2 regions of the Kribbella sp. NPDC048837 genome follow, and region 1 is predicted to be linked to the other one. Evidence: riboswitches for the same ligand, from Rfam matches in the RefSeq annotation. Region 1 holds a riboswitch; the other holds the start of a gene.

Evidence for each region. Region 1 has a riboswitch for thiamine pyrophosphate ahead of ACZ6O0_RS07910 (purine-cytosine permease family protein). Riboswitches for the same ligand answer to the same signal wherever they lie in the genome.
Region 2: linked by a shared signal. The riboswitch ahead of thiS (sulfur carrier protein ThiS) and the one ahead of ACZ6O0_RS07910 (purine-cytosine permease family protein) in region 1 are both predicted to bind thiamine pyrophosphate.

The regions. Positions count from the first base shown of each region.
Region 1 is NZ_JBVJHF010000002.1:1,078-7,633, forward strand. Features, by position in the region: gene ACZ6O0_RS07890 (hypothetical protein) at 1-153, opposite strand, end outside; gene ACZ6O0_RS07895 (DUF3152 domain-containing protein) at 303-1,166, shown strand; gene ACZ6O0_RS07900 (hypothetical protein) at 1,213-2,052, shown strand; gene ACZ6O0_RS07905 (alpha/beta fold hydrolase) at 2,049-2,711, shown strand; TPP riboswitch at 2,732-2,847, shown strand; gene ACZ6O0_RS07910 (purine-cytosine permease family protein) at 2,841-4,166, shown strand; gene ACZ6O0_RS07915 (cation:proton antiporter) at 4,108-5,325, opposite strand; gene ACZ6O0_RS07920 (anti-sigma factor family protein) at 5,364-5,594, opposite strand; gene ACZ6O0_RS07925 (RNA polymerase sigma factor) at 5,591-6,229, opposite strand; gene ACZ6O0_RS07930 (flavodoxin family protein) at 6,259-6,556, opposite strand, start outside.
Region 2 is NZ_JBVJHF010000002.1:645,119-651,674, forward strand. Features, by position in the region: gene ACZ6O0_RS10980 (hypothetical protein) at 1-294, opposite strand, end outside; gene ACZ6O0_RS10985 (DUF6807 family protein) at 350-2,227, shown strand; gene ACZ6O0_RS10990 (thiazole synthase) at 2,202-2,975, opposite strand; gene thiS (sulfur carrier protein ThiS) at 2,977-3,183, opposite strand; TPP riboswitch at 3,174-3,285, opposite strand; gene ACZ6O0_RS11000 (hypothetical protein) at 3,362-4,306, shown strand; gene ACZ6O0_RS11005 (LacI family DNA-binding transcriptional regulator) at 4,330-5,337, shown strand; gene ACZ6O0_RS11010 (glycosyl hydrolase) at 5,334-6,556, opposite strand, start outside.

The DNA of each region.
Region 1 (6,556 bases):
GCCAGCTGTCAGCACCTCGGCTTGGCCGACCGCCGTCAGCTCAACTCCGATCGCCTCTCCGAGCTGATCGAGCCGATCGACGAGCAAGGGTGTGAAGTCCGCCGCTTCGCCGTGCCAGGCATCAGTCAGCCGACCAAAGGTCAAGCGCCCCATCGACATGGCTTCTCTGTATCACGAGCTGTAGCACGAGTCATAGGCTCGATCCGATACGGCTCCCTGGGCGGAGTGCCTTGGGTTCGTTTGTGAGATACGCACGAAACTGGGGTTTCGTGGGGGGCCGGTAGTCGGTAGGGTCGATTGCCATGACCACCCGGCGGAGCGGCCAGCAGGCGGACGTGTCTGCGCGGACGCGGCGGGGTGGGCGGCACAGCCGGCGGAAGTCCTATAAGGCGCAGTGGTTCTCGGTGACTGCGTTGGCGGTGTTGGGGACTGTGATGGTGATGCATCCGGATGTGACCCAGCGGCGGAGTCTGGCGGCCGACGTGGTGGCGGGGGTGGATGCTCCGGTGCCGGCGCCGGTGATCGAGGTGCCGGTGAGTACGCCGACTCCGGTTCCTACGCCGACGCAGAAGTTCACGACTCCGTTGCGGCCGGCACCGAGTTTGACGCGGAAGCCGAAGGGGTCGAAGCCGAACGTCACGGTGTCGACCGGGAAGCTGGCCGTGGTGCCGGGGTTCAACAAGGCCAACGGTGTGCGGGACAAGCTGACGTACCGGGTGGAGATCGAGCAAGGGCTGTCGGTGAACGGGGCCGCGGTCGCGGCGATCATCCACAAGACACTGACCGATCCGCGCGGGTGGCAGGCGGTGCACCCGGTGAGCTTCGAGCGGACCGACAAGGTGGATGCGGACCTGCGGATCATCCTGGCCACGCCGGCGCTGACCGACAAGTTGTGTCTGCCACTCGACACCGGCGGTGAGGTGTCCTGCCGGGTCGAGGACCGCGTCGTGCTGAACGCCAAGCGGTGGATGTACGCGATCCCGGCGTACAACGGTGATGTCGCGCTCTACCGGAGCTACCTGGTCAACCACGAGGTCGGGCACGCGCTGGGCCACGGGCACTCGACCTGCACCAAGGCGAAGACCCCCGCGCCGGTGATGATGCAGCAGACCAAGGGCCTGGCCGGCTGCCTCCCGAATGCCTGGCCAACCATCAAAGCGACCTGAGCCCAAACCCCCGTTCGTGAGAAGCTGAGTGCGAGGGGAGGAAGCGATGTCGTCACAGGATTTTCCGACGTACGGCCGGGGTGATGAGCCCGAGCGGTCCGGCGAGGAGCACCACTACGCCCCGCCGATGCCGTACGGCGGCGGCACGTACGGCGCCGGCCCGCACACCGACCCGCAGCCGGGCCCCTACGCCCAGCCTCAGCCGTACGGCGCCCACCCGGACAACGGCACGCCGCCCCAACAGCAGTACGCCGGCCAGCCCCAAGGCCCGATGTACACCCAGCCACCGACCTACCGCCCCGGCAGCCCGTACGGCACGCCGGCGCATCCACAGCAGCACGAGCTCCCGACGTACGGCCGGGACCAGGCCGTCGCACCCCGTGACCCGCGCGCTGCCCGTGTGGTCGGACTCGCGGCACTCATCGCAGCGATCTACGGCCTGCTCGTCCTCTCCGTCCAGCGGGTCTCCCTCCGCGAGATCTCCCAGGCCCCCGGTTCACCGCTCAACCACCCGCTCCGGACCGACGTGATCGACACGATCGGGCAGTTGCTGCTGATCGTGGTCGGCGCGGCCGCGCTGGTGATGTGGATCCGGGATGTGCTCGCCCGCCGCAAGGCCGGACGCCAACCGGACCCGATCGAGCTCGGTGGTCTGCTGCTGGTCGTGGTGTCCGTGATCCCGATCCTGGTCTGGCTGATCATGGTCCTGTCCACCGGACTGGGCGCCATCGACGACTCGGTCGACCGGCTGCCCACGGCGTACGGCTGGGGCGGTGTCGGGCTGCTGATCCTCGCCGCCGGCCTGACCCTCGGGTACCGCGAGCTGAAGCCCGAGGTGCGCAACCCGGTGGTCCAGGGTCCGCCCACCAAAGCGCCCTGGGAGTGAACGTACCCATCGTCCTGGTCCCCGGCCTCGGCCTCGGGCCGGAGTCGTATGCCAAGACGATCGAGTATCTGACCACGCCGTACCACGTGGTCACCCTGCCCGGGTACGGCGAACCGGCCGGCGCCAGGGAGGATCTGCACCCACGCGCCCTCGGAGTGGCCCTCGCCGAGAAGATCCGCGAGCCATCCGTCCTCGTCGGCCACTCGGCCAGCTGTCAGATCGTGGTCGAGACCGCGGTGACCCACCCCGAGGTGGTCCACGCGCTGGTACTCGCGGCTCCGACCGGAGATGTCCGGATGTCGAGCTGGGTGGACCGGACGGTCCGCTGGCTGGGTTCGGCCGTGCCGGAGTCACCCCGGCTGATCCGGGTCGTCACTCCGCAGTACGCGCGTACGACGCTCTCCACGATCGCGCGCGCCGCGGAAGCGGCCCGGCACCACGACCTGGCCGCGGTCATCGCCCAGGTGCGGGTGCCGGTGGTCATCGTGCGTGGCAGACACGATCTGATCTCGCCGGCCGACTGGGTCGAGCGGCTGGCCGAGCTGAGTCACGGCGAGGCCCGGACCCTGGAGACCGGCTCGCACATGCCGGTGCTGACCAACGGTCCGGAGGTGGCCGCTCTCATAGAGCGAGCCGCCGTGGCACCGGACAGCGACTGAAGCGGTATCGTTGACGCGCTAACAACCTCTGCGGGAGCTCGCACCGATCGCGCGGGCTGAGAGGGCGACAGCTGGGTCGCCGACCGCCTGAACCTGACCGGGTAATGCCGGCGTAGGGAGCGGGTCATCATGACCAGTACTGCTGTTCGTCCTGAAAGCCAGACCGAGGCGCCGCTGGTCCTGACCACGGATGCCCCGCGGACCCTCGGGTTCCTGGACCAGTTCACCCTCTGGGGGAACTTCGGCATCTCGCTGTTCGGCCCGGTGACCGGTGCACTCGTGGCGGCGTACACGGGCTCACTGTGGCAAGGGCTGCTCGCGGTGGTCGTCGGCTGCGGAATCGGTGCGCTCGTGCTCGGCGGCGCCGCGGTGTTCGGTTCGCAGACCGGTGCTCCGGCGATGGCGTGTCTGCGCGGACTGTTCGGCCGGCGGGGCTCGGTGGCGCCGACCGTACTGAACATCGCCCAGAACGTCGGCTGGGCGACCATGGAGATCATCGTCATCTCGCAGGCCGCGGTTGCGGTGACCAGTGAGCGGTGGCGCTGGCTGTTCGTCCTACTGGCCGGGGTGATCGCGACGGCGATGGCGGTCCGGCCGCTCGGCAGTGTGAAGCTGCTGCGAAAGTTCATGGTCTGGCTGGTGCTGATCGCGTCGGTGTACCTGTTCGTGCAGGTGCTCAGCAAGCCGGTGCACGCTCTGCCGCAGGACAGCGTGTTCGGCTTCTGGCCGGCTGTCGACCTGGCTACAGCGGGCGTGGTGTCGTTCGCGCCGCTGGCCGCCGACTACACCCGGCACTCGCGCACCAACAAGGCCGCCTTCGCCGGCTCGTCACTCGGCTACGGGATCGCCGCGATCCTGTACTACGCGCTCGGTGTGTTCGCGGTCGCGACGCTGCAGACCAACAGCGAGGACGTGATCACCGCGCTCGTCACGCTGCCGGCCGGCGCGATCGCGCTGTTCGTCCTGCTGGTGGACGAGGTCGACGAGGCGTACGCGAACGTCTACTCGACCACGATGGCCGCGCACAACCTGGTCGGCCACATCGACCGCCGGTGGATCTCGGTCGCGATCGGCGTGCTCGCCACCGGTCTGGCGCTGATGGTTGACCTGGGCAACTACACGCAGTTCCTCTACCTGATCGGCTCGGTCTTCGTCCCGCTGTTCGCGGTCGCGATCGCCGACTTCTTCGTGGTCAGCAAGATGAACTGGGACGTCTCCGATACGGCGCGCTTCCGCTGGCAGCCCACGGTCGCGTGGCTGATCGGCTTCGTCACCTACCAGCTCGTGAACCCCGGAACTGTCTCCGGCTGGTCCCCGTTCTGGCTCGACCTCCAGCAGAAACTCTTCAACAACCAACCGGTCCCCGGCTGGCTCGGCGCGACGTACACCTCGATCATCATCTCGATGCTGGCCGCGGTGCTCCTCGGCCGGATCGGACGTCGGCAGGCTGCCTGAGCAGTACGAGCGCGACCGCCGGGAACACCAGCACGGACAGCAGTCCGGCGCAGACCAGAGCGGCGGCGGTGACCGGAGCCATCAGCCCGGTCGCCACGCCGATCTGCGTCGCGGTGACGATGAACGGCAGCGACGTCGCCTGCAGCAACCCCGCGGCCGCGGTCTGCCGGGGACCGAGGGTGCGCACCGCCAGGTACGCCGGTACGCCGCGCACGACGAGCAACGCGATCAGGAACAGCGGGACGCGGACGAGTGCGCCCGGGTCGTCGAGCAGCCCCCGCAGGTCGAGCCGCAGCCCGCTGGTCACGAAGAACACCGGGATGAGGAAGCCGTACCCGAGCGCCTCCAGCTTGATCCGGAAGCGTGGATGCGAGCTCGCATCGCGATCGACCAGCCCGACGACCGCCCCGGCCAGGAACGCGCCGAGGATCGTCTCCAGCCCGAACTGTTCGGCCAAGGCGACGAAGGCGACCAGCAGTACGACGGCCGCCCGGACCCGGATCTCCGCCGTGGTGTCCTGGAGCCGCAGCAGTACGCCGCCGATCCGCTGCGACCGCCCGGCCGTCGCGACGACGAAGCCGGTCACGACGACGAGCAGCGCGAACAGTCCGACCATGATCAACCGCTCGCCGGGGCTCCCGCCTTCGGTCGAGAACACCAACGACAGCACGAGAACCGCGGCGAAATCGGCCACCGAGGCCGCCGCGATGGTGAACCGACCGACCGCGCCGTCGGCGCGGCCCGCGTCCTTGAGCACCGGCACCACCAGACCCAACGAGGTCGCCGAGAGCGTCACGGCGAGCAGGAGCGCGCTGTGCACCCAGCCGGCTGCTGAGAACGCGGCCCCCGCGACACCTCCCAGCGCAAGGGTCACCAGGTAGCCGAGGACGGCGAGCCGCAGGATCTGTCCGCGCAGTTGGTGGATGTCGATCTCCAGCCCGGCCAGGAAGAGCAGGAACGCCAGTCCCAGCAGGGCAATGATCTGCAGCGGCAGGTCGACGTCCACCAGGCCGAGACCGTGCGGACCGACGACGACGCCGGCCACGATCTCCAGTACGACGGCCGGAACGCGAAGACGCGGGGCCAGGCCGAGGAGCAGTGGCGCGAGCAGCGCGATCACTACGACGACGAACAGATTGGTGAACTCCACATCCGGCATATCGGATCAGTGCCGCCGGAGCACCCGGGCGTTACAGGTCAGTCGCGGGGGAACGAGCGGAAGGCCTGCAGAAGGCCGTCGCGCGTCTCGTCAGACAGTGTCTCGGGCTCCACCCGGCCGACTTCGGCGATCGTACGGCGCATCTGGTCGACGTAGATCTCGCAGCCGTCGCAGAGCGCGAGATGCTCGACGAAGCGCTGCTCCGTCTCGGGGTCCAGTGCACCGTCGAGGAAGGCGGTGACGAGCTCGACCAGTTCGGCGCACGTCATGACTCAGCTCCGGTGGTGGTGAAGTAGTGCTCGAGGTGGCCGCGGACCGCTGCGCGCGCACGATGCAGCAGGACCCGCTGGTTGGCCATCGAGATGTCCAGTAGTGCGCAGACATCCTCCGCCGTTTGTCCGTCGATGTCCCGCAACGTCAGCACCACCTGCTGCCGGACCGGCAGGCGCTCGATCGCCGCGGCGACGCCGGCCCGCACCTCGTGCGCGAGTACCTCGCTCTCGGTGGTCGGCCAGCGCTCCGGAAAGGCCAGCCAGCCGCCCGGGTGCTGGTCGTGGGCGCCGCGGAACCGGCTCGGGTCCACGGTCGGCTCGCCGTCCTCGACCAGGCTGGCCCACGGCACCGTCCGTTGCTCGCGGGCACCGCACTTGCGCGCGATGTTGACCAGGATCCGGTAGACCCAGGTCTGCAGCGAGGACCGGCCCTCGAACCGCTCGATGCCCTGGAACACGGCCAGCCAGGTGTCCTGGACGACCTCCTCGGCGCTGGCCGCGGTCGACACGAACGACCGGGCCAGCCGCAGCATCGAGCCCGACCAGCCGTTCAGCAGGCACGCGAACGTCTCCTCGTCCCCGGCCCGCAGCCCGGCGACGAGGACGTCGTCCGTCGGCAGTACCGCCCCCACACGCCGACGGTACAGCAGCAGCGCGCCGATCAGCGGTACTCCGGGTTCTCGAAGTCGAAGCGGCAGCCGGCGTCCCACTCGGAGCGCTGGTTGCCGTAGGCCGGAACGCCGCCCAGATCCTTCAGCATCCTTGCCAGGTGCAACAGGTTCCAGGTCATGAACGTCGTGTTCCGGTTGGTGAAGTCGTTCTCCGGGCCGCCGGAGTCCATGTCCAGGTACGACGGACCCGGGCCGGCCTCGCCGATCCAGCCGGCGTCGGCCTGCGGCGGGATCGTGTAGCCGAGGTGCTGCAGCGAGTACAGGATGTTCATCGCGCAGTGCTTCACC
Region 2 (6,556 bases), 640 kb from region 1:
CTTCACACCGGCGTGGCAATGCAGGCCCAGCAGTCCCGGACCTGGCGGGCCGTCGGCCGGGCGCACCAGCCACGCGCGCGTCGGTGGACCGAAGGGATTGCTCCACTCCAGCTCGGATCCGTGGACACCGTCGGCGTTCCATTCGATGATGGTCCGCACGACCGGCGGCCCGCCCGGCTCCGGTACGCCGAGGAGCCCGGCGACCCTGCTGGTCAGGTCGTCCCCGGTCAGTCCCGGCGTCGTCCGGACGAAGTTCGGCCAGTCGTCGTACCCGCCCAGTGCGCTCGGTCGCACGCCACCGCTCCGATCAGGGTTGAGAAACCGGTTTCTATCGCGAGAAGATACCGCAATGGGCCGGACACCGAAGGACTCGATCACGATCGCCGACGTCGCGCGGGCGGCGGAGGTGTCGCGGGCGACCGTGTCCCGGGTGATGAACGGGCGCGCGACCGTCGCGCCGGACATCGTCGAGCGGGTCCGGGCCGCCGCCGACAAGCTGAACTACCGGCCCAGCGACCTCGCCCGCAGCCTGTCCCTCGGCCGGACGAACATGGTCGCGCTGATGGTCCCGGACCTCGCCAACCCGCTGTTCCAGCAGATCCTGCGCGGCATCACCAACGCGTCGGCCGCGGCCGGCTATCGCGTCCTGGTCGCGGAGACCGTCGAGGACCCGACCGCCGAGGCGACCATCGCGGTGGAGGCGCGGCGGCGGTGTGACGCGCTGATCATGGTGGCGCCGCGGCTGCCCGAGGACAGCCTGCTCGAGCTGCTGCCGCAGGTGCAGCCGGTGATCCTCGTCAACCGGCAGGGTCCGCCCGGGGTCTCGTCGATCGTGGTCGACTACGGCCGCGCTGTGCGAATCGTCGTGGACCATCTGGTCGGCCTAGGCCATCGGCGGCTGGCCTTCCTGTCGGGGCCGCCGGCGAGTGCGTCCAACGTGGCCCGGCTGCGATCGCTCGAGGTGGCCGAGCGGGAGATCCCGGGCCTGGAGCTCGTCCGGCTCGAGTGCGGCTGGTCGATCGAGGACGGGTACGCCGCCGTCGAGCGAGTGCTGGAATCCCAGGTGACGGCCGTGGTCGCGTTCAACGATCTGGTCGCCTTCGGCTTGCTGGCAAGGCTCAACGAGGTCGGCGTCGCCGTACCGGCTGACCTGTCGGTGACCGGGATGGACGACATCGGGCTGTCACGGTTCGCCGTACCGTCGCTGACGACAGTGCGCGTGCCGCAGAAGGGGCTGGGAGAGCTGGCGTGGCAACGGCTGCACGCTGCGATCGCGGGGACGGAGGTCGCGGCGGACGACGTACCCGAGGTGCGGCTGGCGGTGCGTGCGAGCACCGGGCCGGTGCCCCAGTTGCTGGGGGAGCCGTCCTCCGGCCGGGTGGGGTGGCAGCGCTTGGGGGACACGTTCGAGCTCGGCAGCGATGCGGGGATGCTTGCGCGGTACGAGTTCGGCCGGCGGATGCCGAGTGTGCACTCGCCGCGCCCTTACCTGCATCCCGTACGGACGCTGGCCGGGCAGCCGCTCACGGAGGTCAGCCCGGTCGACCATCGGCATCACTACGGCGTCTCGCTCGCCGTGGCCGCGGTCAACGACACATCGCACTGGGGTGGCCGGACCTTCGTTCACGGCCAGGGTCCGACCCTGCTCCGGAACCACGGCCAGCAACGCAGCCGCGGCGTCACCGTCGACGACGGTCTGACCGACGACATCACCTGGTACGACGAACAGGGCCGGCCGCAACTGGTCGAACGCCGGCAGCTCCGGGGCGCGCCCGCCGACGATGGCTGGCGCCTCGACTGGCGCAGCGTTCTCACCGCGCGCTACGGCTCGATCCGCATCGACAGCCCCGCCACCACCGGCCGTCCGAACGCCGGGTACGGCGGGATCTTCTGGCGACTGCCGTCCGCCGAAACCACGACCGTGCTCACCTCAGCCGGCGAGGGCGAGGACACCGCGTATGGGTCGCTGAGCCCGTGGCTCGCCTTCGTCCAGCGTCGCGGTGACGCGGTCACGACCCTGCTCCTGGTCCAGCCTGACGACGTCCGGCCGTGGTTCGTCCGGTCCACCAGGTACGTCGGCGCCGGGCCGGCGCTGGCGTGGGGCAGCCCGCTGGACCTTCAGCCGAACCAGGACCTGACTCTGTCCCTCTCGGCCCTGCTGCTCGATCGCCCGCTGGACCTCGACGAGGCCGCTGCCTTGGCTAGAACGTTGGTAGACCCGTCGTAGGTGAGGACGCGTGGGCCGATTGCCAGCGGCGGGGGACGCGACCGGCCAGGCGCGCGGCTCGACCGGCGGAGACCGCGTCGCGCATCGCGGCGGCCATCAGGGCCGGCTTCTCGGCGCGCGTGACCGGGGTGGCGAGCATGACGGCGGCACAACCGAGCTCCATCGCCAGGGCCGCGTCGCTCGCCGTACCGATGCCCGCGTCGACGATCACCGGCACGTTCGCGGCCTCGGCGATCAGGGCGATGTTGTGCGGATTGCGGATGCCGAGCGCGGAACCGATCGGTGCCGCCAACGGCATCACCGCCGCGCAGCCCGCCTGCTCCAGCCGGCGGGCGAGGATCGGGTCGTCGTTGGTGTAGGGCAGCACGGTGAAGCCGTCGGCCACCAGGGCGTCCACGGCGTCGAGCAGCTCGACCGGATCGGGCAGCAGCAGGTGGTCGTCGGCGACGACCTCGACCTTGATCAGGTCGGTCTCCAGCGCCTCGCGGGCGAGCTTCGCGGTCAGCACGGCCTCGGCGGCGGTGTGACAGCCGGCCGTGTTCGGCAGCACGTCGATGCCGTGCTTCTTCAGCACGTCGAGCACCGAGCCCTCGTGGCCGGTGCCGAGCCGGCGCATCGCGACCGTGGTCAATTGGGTGCCAGAGGCAACCAACGCCTCCTCCATCACTTCCAGGTTGGCCGAACCGCCGGTCCCCATGATGAGACGCGAGCTGTACGTACGCCCGCCGAGCTCCAGTGGATCATCCATGTCAGCCTCCCTGCACCGCGCTGACGATCTCGACCCGATCGCCCGGCTTCAGGACGGTGTCCGCCCACTCGGCCTTCGTCAGCACGTTCTGATTGAGCGCGACCGCGATCCCGGTCGTGCGGTCGGAGTACTCGTCGACCAGCTCGGCGACGGACTTCCCCGGTGCGACGTCGGTCGGCGAACCGTTGACCCACACAGGCTCCTGCATCGCTTCCTCCCTACGCCGGAATTACCCGATTCAGGTTCAGCGGTCGGCGACGGATCCGGTCGCCCTCTCAGCCCGCTCCTGCGAGCTCCCGCGGCGGTTTCGACTTTAGCTCACGTCTTCCGGTGATGCGAACGCGCTCGGAACAGCTACCGTGTGTATTGGGGGAAGGTGAGCGGAGATGGGGACGATCGATCAAGCTCACGGGGGAACGAGACTGGGCCTGCTGATCGCCGCGGGTGTGGTGCTGACCCTGGCTGTTGTGGCCCTGACGTTCGGGCTGTACGACGCCGATCCGCCGGCTACCAGTCCGCCCACGGGGATCCCGACCTCGCGGCCGACCGCGACGACGTCCCAGCCGACCGCGACGACGTCCCAGCCGAGTGAGACGACGTCCCAGCCGAGTGCGACGGTGACGTCCAGGAGTGCGACGCCTACCGGTCCGCCGACGAGTCGGGAGCCGACGTCACGGGAGCGGTACGAGCAGGCCGCGCGGCGAGAGCTCGAACAAGGTCTGGTCGCCTACAACCCGCCGGCCCAGGCCCGGGTGCATGAGGACTTCGAGGTCACGGTGCGGGTGCAGCGCGGCACCGTCACGGTGTCGCCGTCGTTGCGAACGCTGCCCGGCACGGCGCCGGTCACCATCGAGCCCCTTCCGGTCGGCACCTACATGCGCGCGGAGCTCAGGGGTTCAGGGCTCGACGTCCAGCCGCTCAGCGACAGGCTCCAGCTCATCGACGGGGTGACCGAGTGGGCCTGGCGGGTGACCCCGCAGGACGATGGGGTGCGGACGCTCCGGCTGACGCTGGTCGTGGAGCTGAACGACCTGCCGCTCAGCAGCCGTACCTTCGAGCGGGCGATCGCGGTCGACGTCGAGAAGCAGCCGCCGTGGTACGAGCGGGCGTGGGGGTTGCTCGACGTCGCCGGCGTGGTGACCGCGCTCGTGATCGCCGCGATCCTGGGGTCCGCCAAGCTGGCGCGCATGTGGTGGGTACGCCGTGAAGCGGAGGAAGAGCCGGCCGAGGAGAGTGAGACGTCGGCCGAGGCTCCGGACACTGCCTCCCCGACGGTCCCCGCCAACGAGAAGCCGACGGCCGCCGCCAACGGGAACGCGCCGAATCCGTGAGTACCAGCCGCTATCGTGACGGGGTGGGGACTGGGAAGCGGGTCGACATCTCGGATGTCGCCGCCCGGGCCGGGGTCAGCCCGACGACCGTCTCGCACGTGATCTCCGGCCGGCGGCCGGTGTCGGAGGCCACCCAGGCGCGGGTGCGGGCCGTGATGGACGAGCTCGGCTGGGAGCCGAACCAGGTGGCCCGGAGTCTGCGGATGCGCCGTACCCACACGATCGCGCTGATCGTCCCGGACATCACCAACCCGTTCTATCCCGCGGTCGCGCGCGGTCTGCTCGACGTGGTCAGCGAGCCCGGGTACCAGGTGCTGATCGGCAACACCGAGGGGGAGGCCGCGGCCGAGCGCGCCGTGGTGACGCAGATGGTGACCCGGAGCGTCGACGCGATCGTTTTCGCGGGCTACTACACCAAGGCGAGCGACGTCGAGGCCGCCGTCGAGGCGGGCATCCCGGTCGCGCTGATGGGCGGCCGGAAGGCCGAGCCCGGGATCGACGTCCTGTCGTCGGACGACCTGGCCGCGGGGGAGCTCGCGACGCGCTACCTGATCGGTCGCGGCTATCGCCGGATCGGGTTCATCACCGGGCCGTCCGGTGAAGGCCCGCCGGCTGATCGGGTCAAGGGGTACCGGCACGCGTTGTCGGAAGCCGGCATCCGGTTCAGCCGCGAGCTGGTCGTGCGTGGGGAGTTCTCCCGGGCCGGCGGGCTGCAGGGTCTGCACGCCCTCCTGCAGCTCGCGAAGCCGCCGCGGGCCGTGTTGTGCACGAACGACGTGGTTGCGATCGGCGCGCTGGATGCTGCCCGGGAGCGCGGTCTGCGGGTTCCGGACGACATCGCGGTGATGGGCTTCGACGACATCGAGGCGGCGGCGATGATCTCGCCGGCGCTGACGACGGTCTCCGGCGATCCCCGGGAACAGGGCCGCGCGGTCGGGCAGGTGTTGCTCGACCGGCTGGAGGACGGTTCCCCCAGCCGGCCGCAACACATTCTGTTCTCGCCTTCCGTCGTACCGCGGGAGTCCGCCTAGGGCGCGGTCACCGACGTGACCGTCGAGCCGGAGATGTACGTCGGCCAGACGCCGACCGTCACCGTGACTTGGCCGCTCGCGTTCGGGGTGAGCGTGGTGGACAACCCGTACTGACTCGTGACCTGGATCGGTCCGGTCGCGTTCACCGTGACCGTCGTGTTGGCACCGCTCGCCGCCCAGATCGCCCGGAACGGCGTCCCGTCGTTGCCCGCGAACACCTGGTCGATCAGGCCGTTGCCCGGGAACTCCTTGCCCAGGAAGGTCGCGCCCCGGAGTTGCCGGGCCGCTGTGGCGTAGGCGACGTACGACGGCTTGGGCGTGTAGGCACCGAGGGCGTCGGCCGGGTTGTGCACGAGGCCGAAGTTGTTCTCCTGGGCGGCCGGGTCGATGCCGTCGTTCATGAAGTCGTAGACGTAGTAGCGGTCGACGCCGTGGCCTTGGACGCCGAGCTGGGCGCGGGCCAGGTACATCGCCTGGGTCGGCTCGTCGACGGAGGCCGTGGCCGTACCGGTGAACCAGCCGCTCTCGGTGATCCAAATCGGTTTGTCCACGCCGCCGTTGTACTGCCGGATCGTCGCTCGGACCTGATCGATCGCGGCACCGAGGCCCTCGGGTGCGTGCAGGAAGTTGTACGGGTGGATCGAGACCACGTCGAGGTACTTCAGTCCGCCCAGCTGGCAGAACGTCTGGAACCAGGCCTGCTGGGTCACATCGATGTCACCGCCGCCGACGATGGTGAGATCCGGGTGGGCGGCTTTCAGTTTCGTATAAGTTGCCTTGAGCAACGCCAGGTAGCTGTCCGGGGTCTTGTTCGCCGGGCCGGCGGCGTTGACGTCCCACTCGTTCCACACCGCCAGGTTGTGGATCTGCGGGTATTGGTTGACGACCGCGTCGGCGTAGTTGGCGAACGCCGTCCGGCCGGCATCGGTGTACGGCGCGTTGAAGAGCTGATCGGGGCAGTCGTAGAGACAGTTGCCGTAGTCGGCCACGAGCAATGGGTCGAAGCCGTTGGACTGGTAGGCCTGCAGGTAGTTGGTGACCTTCGCGGGGAAGGCGTACGTACCAGCGGTCGTCTCGGCGCTCGACCAGTACGCCTCGTCGCGACCACCGCGTGCTCCGGACTGCGCGAGTACGGGCACCAGGTCCGTGCTCCACGATCCGCCGAAGTGTGTGCCTGCGCCGATCAGTGACGCGGATGTGGTCGCGGTGACCGCGTCGA